DNA from 2 places in the Caulobacter sp. DWP3-1-3b2 genome. Region 1 is predicted to be linked to the other one. Evidence: predicted binding sites of a transcription regulator. Region 1 holds the regulator's gene; the other holds the start of a gene.
The links. The regulator HrcA, encoded in region 1, represses chaperone genes, less so after heat shock. The targets are predictions, from matches to a motif close to GTTAGCANTCNNNNNNNNNGANTGCTAAC.
Positions count from the first base shown of each region.

Region 1 (3,585 bases):
TGTTCGTGCTGGCCGAAGTATTCCGCGAAGGCGCCCGCCTTCGCCGCGAAGCCGAATTGACCATCTGATGCCTATCGTGACGCGGAGATAAGAAAATCATGGCCATCCGCGTTCAACTGGACCGCATCCTGCTGGAACGGCGCATGTCGCTGACCGAGCTTTCCGACCGGGTGGGCGTGACCATCGCCAACCTGTCGATCCTGAAGACCGGCAAGGCCCGCGCCGTGCGCTTCTCGACGCTGGACGCCCTGTGCCGCGAACTGCAATGCCAGCCGGGCGACCTGATGGGCTTCGAGTCCGGCCCCGGCGACGGCGGGTTGGAGGATGTGGACTAAAATTCCCTTCTCCCCTTGCGGGAGAAGGTGTCAGCGAAGCTGACGGATGAGGGGTCCCTCAGACGACAAAAGCCGCGACCGGCCTTTCGGCTGCCGCGGCTTTTCTGTTCTTTACCCTCTCCCGCAAGCGGAGAGGGTAAAGAACCCTACCGAGGCTTCGCCGCCGCGACCGCGTCGCGCTGGATGACGAACAGCTCGCCGATGCCCTTTTCCGCCAGGGCGAACAGGGTGTCGAATTCGCCGCGCGAGAAGCCGCGTTTCTCGCCGGTGGCCTGGACCTCGACGATGTCGCCCGAGCCGGTCAGCACGAAATTGCTGTCGGCCTCGGCCTGGCTGTCTTCCTCATAGTCGAGGTCAAGCACCGGGACATTATCGAACACGCCGCACGAGACGGCCGCTACCTGGCCGATGATCGGGTCGGTCTTCAGCACGCCTTCGGCGAGCAGATAATTGACCGCCAGGCGCAGGGCGACCCAGGCGCCGGTGATGGCGGCGGTGCGGGTGCCGCCGTCGGCCTGGATGACGTCGCAGTCCAGGCTGATCTGTCGTTCACCCAACGCCTTGAGATCGACCACCGCTCGCAGGGACCGTCCGATCAGGCGCTGGATTTCCTGGGTGCGGCCACTCTGCTTGCCCGCGGCGGCCTCGCGACGACCCCGGGTGTGGGTGGCGCGGGGCAGCATGCCATACTCGGCCGTGACCCAGCCGGCGCCCTTGTTGCGCATCCAGCCGGGCACGCTTTCCTCGACCGTGGCGGTGACCAGCACCTTGGTATGGCCAAAGCTGATCAGGCACGATCCTTCGGCATAGCGGTTGACGCCGGTCTCCAGCGTGACGTCTCGCGTTTGGTCGGCGGCGCGTTCGGACGGACGCATGGGAAACTCCAGGGCTTTGCGTGATAGGATGCGGGGCTTATCCTAAGTTTGACGGGCGCGTCCAACCCCGTTGAACCCGCGATAGCCCGATCGGGCGCGTTCGAAGGCTTCATGACACAGCTTTTTTCCGGGTTTTCCGCTCAGACGCCCAGCCTCACCGACCTGGACAGCCGGGCCCGTGATATCTTCCGACGGGTGGTGGAATCCTATCTGGAGACCGGGGAGCCGGTCGGCTCGCGCACCCTGTCACGCGATGTGTCGCTGTCGCCGGCCTCGATCCGCAACACGATGCAGGATCTGGCGCAGTTGGGCCTGCTCGACGCGCCGCACAGCAGCGCCGGCCGCATTCCCACCCATGCTGGCCTGCGGATGTTCGTCGACGGCCTGCTTGAGGTGGGCGACATCGGCGAGGAGGAGCGGCGGACCATCGAGACGCGGCTGTTCGCCCACGGCCGCTCGTTCGAGGACGCCATGGGCGAGGCCAGCGCCATTCTCTCCGGCCTGGCCGGCGGAGCGGGCATCGTCGTGACGCCGGCCCGCGAGGGCGGGGTCAAGCATGTGGAGTTCGTGGCCCTGGGCGCCGACCAGGCCCTGGCGATCATGGTGTTTGACGACGGCACGGTGGAAAACCGGCTGATGAAGCGCTCGGCCGGGGTCACGCCGGCCTCGCTGCAGGAGGCCTCCAACTTCCTCAATGCCCGCCTGCGCGGCCGCACCCTCGGCGAGACCAAGGCCGAGATGGCCGCCGAGCTCGACAAGGCGCGGCTTGAACTGGACGCCACCGCCGCGCGTTTGGTCGAGGACGGACTGGCGGCCTGGAGCGGCGGCGACGACCCCGACCGCGCCCTGATCGTGCGCGGCCGGGCCAATCTGCTGGCCGACGCCAGCGCCCTTGAGGATCTGGAGCGCGTGCGCCGGCTGTTCGACGACCTGGAGCAGAAGGGCCAACTGATCGGACTGCTCGACGACGTGCGAACCGCAGAGGGCGTGCGCATTTTCATCGGGGCCGAAACACGACTCTTTTCGCTTTCGGGCTCCTCCCTGATCGCGGCGCCCTATATGACGGGCCGGCAGAAGGTGTTGGGCGCGATCGGCGTGATCGGGCCCACCCGCTTAAACTATGCCCGGGTGATCCCGCTGGTGGACTATACCGCCCGCGTGCTCGGCCGGATGATGGACGGATAGGGACTGTACGACATGACCGACGACGAAACGCCGGCCGAAGACGTGGCCTTCGAGACCGACGACGCAGCCCAGGAAATCGAGACCCTGAAGCTGGAGGTGGCGGCCCTGAGGGATCAGGCGCTGCGCTACCTGGCCGACGCCGAGAACACCAAGCGCCGAGCCGAGCGCGAGAGCAACGACGCCCGCGCCTTCGCGATCCAGAAGTTCGCCCGCGACCTGCTGGGCGCGGCCGACAACCTATCGCGCGCCACGGCCATGAGCCCGCGCGAGTCGCAGGATCCGGCGGTCACCAACTATATCATCGGCGTCGAGATGACCGAGAAGGCGCTACAGGACGCCTTCGAACGCAATGGCCTGAAGAAACTCGAGCCCGGCAAGGGCGAGAAGTTCGATCCCCACCTGCACCAGGCGGTGATGGAACAGCCCTCGGACGAGGTCGCGGCCGGCGGCGTTCTGCAGGTGCTGCAGGCGGGCTATGAGCTGATGGGCCGACTGGTCCGCCCGGCCATGGTCGCCGTGGCCGCCAAGGGCTCCAAGGGTCCCGAAGCGCCGGCCGAACCGGCCGCCGCAGCCAATCCCTATGCCAGCAACGGCGCCGACACCGGCGGGGCTTTCGACACCAAGGCTTGATCGTTCCGGGCTCCGGGGCGGGTCGCCGCCTCGGAGCCGCGACATCGCGCCGCTTGAGACGGGGGTCTCTCGGGCCTAGTTCTGAAGCGTCCGCCGCTGGAGACCGCCATGCCTCGCGCCACCCTTCTCGTTCCGATCGCCTTGGGCGCGGCCTTGATCGCCAGCGCGAGCCAGGCACAGACCGTTCAGTCCTTCGCGGTCCAGACCCCGGCCATCACCCAGCGGTCGCTTGACCTGGCCTCGCCGCGCGCCGCCTTGCCGCTGCGCTATAGCCGCGCCCCGACCCCGCTGCCGCCGGGCGTCGCCCGCACCTCGGTGGAAGCCGGGACGGACAGCGTCACCGGCTCGGCCGGCCTGCTCTGCGGCCTGCAGCCCAGCGCCGACACCAGCGGCGCGGCCATGGCCCGCGGCTACGATCCGGACGGCAAGTTCGTCGGGGCCAAGCTGGCGCTGCGGTTCTGATTTAGAGGTTGGCCTCGATCCGTTCGACCAACCCCTTCGCCCCTGCCACGGCGTCGCTCCAAGTCACATTAAACCCAGCGTCATCGCCGTAGTAGGGA
Region 1 covers NZ_JAFCUB010000018.1:63,697-67,281, reverse strand. The annotation lists gene ACP7AG_RS12985 (DUF2975 domain-containing protein) at 1-68, shown strand, start outside; gene ACP7AG_RS12980 (helix-turn-helix domain-containing protein) at 99-335, shown strand; gene rph (ribonuclease PH) at 482-1,210, opposite strand; gene hrcA (heat-inducible transcriptional repressor HrcA) at 1,322-2,395, shown strand; gene grpE (nucleotide exchange factor GrpE) at 2,408-3,025, shown strand; gene ACP7AG_RS12960 (hypothetical protein) at 3,134-3,487, shown strand; gene ACP7AG_RS12955 (low molecular weight protein-tyrosine-phosphatase) at 3,489-3,585, opposite strand, start outside.

Region 2 (3,585 bases), on a different contig from region 1:
GTGGATCCGTTCCTAGCGGCCGCAATGAGTCAGAAGCTAGAGCGAAGCGAGGGTCGGATTACCCGAAGGACACGCGGCCTATCCGCGACCAGCACCCCTCCATCACCCCAAAAAGAAAAAGGGCGGGACCTTTCGGCCCCGCCCCATTCCTTAACATTCAGCAAGCAGCTGAGCGCGTGGACTAGAAGTCCATGTCGCCCATGCCGCCCATGCCGCCGCCGGGAGCGCCGCCGGCGCCGCCCTTCTTGGGTGACTCGACGATCGCGGCTTCCGTGGTGATCAGCAGGCCGGCCACCGAGGCGGCGTCCTGCAGAGCGGTGCGGACAACCTTGGCCGGGTCGATGACGCCGTCCACGATCAGGTCGACATACATTTCGGTCTGGGCGTTGAAGCCGAAGGTCGGCGAGTCGCTTTCCAGAACCTTGCCGACCACGATCGAGCCTTCGACGCCGGCGTTTTCGGCGATCTGGCGGATCGGGGCCTGCAGGGCGCGACGGATGATCGCGATGCCGGCGGTCTGGTCGGCGTTTTCGCCGGTCAGGCCGGCCAGGGCCTTGGAGGCCTTCAGCAGGGCGACGCCGCCGCCGGGGACGATGCCTTCTTCAACGGCCGCGCGGGTGGCGTTGAGGGCGTCGTCGACGCGGTCCTTCTTTTCCTTCACCTCGACTTCGGTCGAGCCGCCGACGCGGATCACGGCAACGCCGCCGGCCAGCTTGGCCAGACGTTCTTGCAGCTTTTCCTTGTCGTAGTCCGACGTGGTGTCTTCGATCTGGCGCTTGATCTGGGTGATGCGCGCTTCGATCGCGGTCTTCTCGCCGACGCCGTCCACGATGGTGGTGTCGTCCTTGGTGATGGTGACCTTCTTGGCCTTGCCGAGCATGTCGAGCGACACGTTCTCGAGCTTGATGCCCAGGTCTTCCGACACGACTTGAGCGCCGGTCAGGATGGCCAGGTCTTCCAGCATCGCCTTGCGACGATCACCAAAGCCCGGGGCCTTGACGGCGGCGACGCGCAGGCCGCCCCGCAGCTTGTTGACCACCAGGGTGGCCAGGGCTTCGCCCTCGACGTCTTCGGCGATGATCACCAAGGGACGGCCCGACTGGACGACGGCTTCCAGCACCGGCAGCAGCGGCTGCAGCGACGAGAGCTTCTTTTCGAACAGCAGGATGAGCGGCTCTTCGAGCTGAACTTCCATCTTGTCGGCGTTGGTGATGAAGTAGGGCGACAGATAGCCGCGGTCGAACTGCATGCCCTCGACGACGTCGAGTTCGGTCTCGGCGGTCTTGGCTTCCTCGACGGTGATGACGCCTTCGTTGCCGACCTTGTCCATGGCCTTGGCGATCATCTCGCCGACGTCCTTGTCGCCATTGGCCGAGATGGTGCCGACCTGAGCGATTTCGGTGTTGGTCGTGACCTTCTTCGACGACGCCTTGATGTCGGCGACGACGATGGCGACGGCCTTGTCGATGCCGCGCTTCAGGTCCATCGGGTTCATGCCGGCGGCGACCGACTTGAGGCCTTCCTGCACGATGGCCTGGGCCAGGACGGTCGCGGTGGTGGTGCCGTCGCCGGCCTTGTCATTGGTCTTCGAAGCGACTTCGCGGATCATCTGCGCGCCGAGGTTCTCGAAGCGGTCAGCCAGTTCGATTTCCTTGGCGACCGAGACGCCGTCCTTGGTCGAGCGCGGGGCGCCGAAGGACTTTTCGATCACGACATTGCGGCCCTTGGGGCCGAGGGTCACCTTCACCGCATTGGCGAGGATGTTGACGCCGCGCAGCATCTTGTCGCGAGCGTCCGAGGAGAAATAAACGTCTTTAGCGGCCATGTGTATGAGCCCTTCTAAATGAGAAACTGGAGTGGAGAGCGGTTCGAACGAGAGAAGCCGTTAGGCCTCGATCACGCCCAGGACGTCGCTTTCCTTCATGATCAGCAGGTCTTCACCGTCGACCTTCACTTCGCTGCCCGACCACTTGCCGAACAGGATCTTGTCGCCGGCCTTCAGGTCGAGAGCGACGACGTCGCCCTTGTCATTGCGGGCGCCGGGGCCGACAGCGACGACTTCGCCTTCTTGCGGCTTTTCCTTGGCGGTGTCGGGGATGATGATCCCGCCCTTGGTTTTGGTTTCTTCTTCGACTCGCTTCACGAGGACGCGGTCGCCAAGAGGACGAAACTTCATAGGGTCTTCTCCGTCGGGACGGTTAGAATTACGGTTCGAAGGCAGGCGGGGAGCGGTGCTGTTAGCAGTCACTCCCACCGAGTGCCAACGCCGGGCAGGAGTTAAGGCTGGGGGTGGCGCAAGTCAAGGACGAGGGCCGCCGATTAGCTGTGGGCAAAGCGCGCCAAAGCCGGTTCGATGAAAGATCATAGGGACAGAAAAAGACGCCATGAAGACGCTTCCCGCCCTGGCCCTGGCCACCGCCCTCCTCGTCGCCGGTTGCGCCAGCGCCCCGCCGCCGCCCGTACGCACGGTCACCGACGCCGATGCGGGCGCGATCACCCTGGCGCGCGGCCAGGGGCTGGAGATCGCCCTGCCGCTGAATTCCGGCACGGGCTACGCCTGGCGGCTGGATGAGGAGGCGCCGATCCTGATCCTCGGCGGCGGCTCCAGCCAGATCACCGACGCCAAGATGCCCGGCGCGCCGGTCCAGACGATCTACCGCTACCAGGCGGTGGGCATGGGCAAGGCCGACCTGGCCTTCACCCTCAAGCAGCCGTGGCGGCCAGACAGCCCGAGCGACCGCAAGGTCGTGTTCCACATCAAGGTGCGCTGATGATCGATCACATCGCCTTAGAGATCAGCGACTTCGCGCGCTCGACGGCGTTCAAACCGCGAGGCAGCCTGCCGGGCGCCCGCGTGACGGACTTGGAGTCATGATGTCGAGTTACGGTCTTTCGCTGGTCCTGGCGGTGATCGCCTGCGTGATCGGCGGCGTGCTGGGAGGGCTGACCCTGACCCGCCCTGGCGCCGCGCGAGGCTTGGCGGGATGGGCCAGTCTCGACCTGGCTGAGGGCGCGGCTCCGTCGGTCGACGCCCTGACCCAGGGCCGGGCGTTCGGCGGCCTGCTGATCCTGTCGCACGCCACGACGGCGCTCTTCCTCGGCTACCAGCCCAGCGTCGGCGCGGCCATGGCCTTCGCCCTGGCCATGGCCTGGTTCGGCGCCGCGCTCGGCCGGGCCGTCTCGGCCCTGGTCGACCGGGCCCGCACCCGCGTCAATTTCGGCAGCCTGGCCTTCGAGGTGATGATCGCCGTGACCCTGAGCCTGCCGTTCTTCAATCCAGGGCGGCTGGTGATCATGGGCGGGAAACTGGTCTAGAGCGGTTCGGCCGGCCCTGCCGGACATCGAGGCGGCTTAGGCGCGGGGACATGCCCTTGGTCATGTCCCCGATCGACGTAGGTCCCGGAAGCGCGACGAGCGCCATCTGGCCCACAGGCCGTCCGATCCGGAGCCCGCCTGATGTTTCCCCGCACCCTCCTGGCCGTTTCCGCCCTGGCGCTGCTGTCGGCCTGCACGGTCGGCCCGGCCTATCAAACGCCGGGCCTGGCCACCGCCACGCCTCTGCCCGGGGGTTTCAAGGCGCTGGAT
Region 2 covers NZ_JAFCUB010000008.1:633-4,217, forward strand. The annotation lists gene groL (chaperonin GroEL) at 182-1,825, opposite strand; gene groES (co-chaperone GroES) at 1,886-2,176, opposite strand; gene ACP7AG_RS07910 (protease inhibitor I42 family protein) at 2,385-2,771, shown strand; gene ACP7AG_RS07915 (DUF4345 family protein) at 2,875-3,315, shown strand.
Region 2: the regulator HrcA is predicted to act here: its motif matches at 2,237-2,265, upstream of groES (co-chaperone GroES).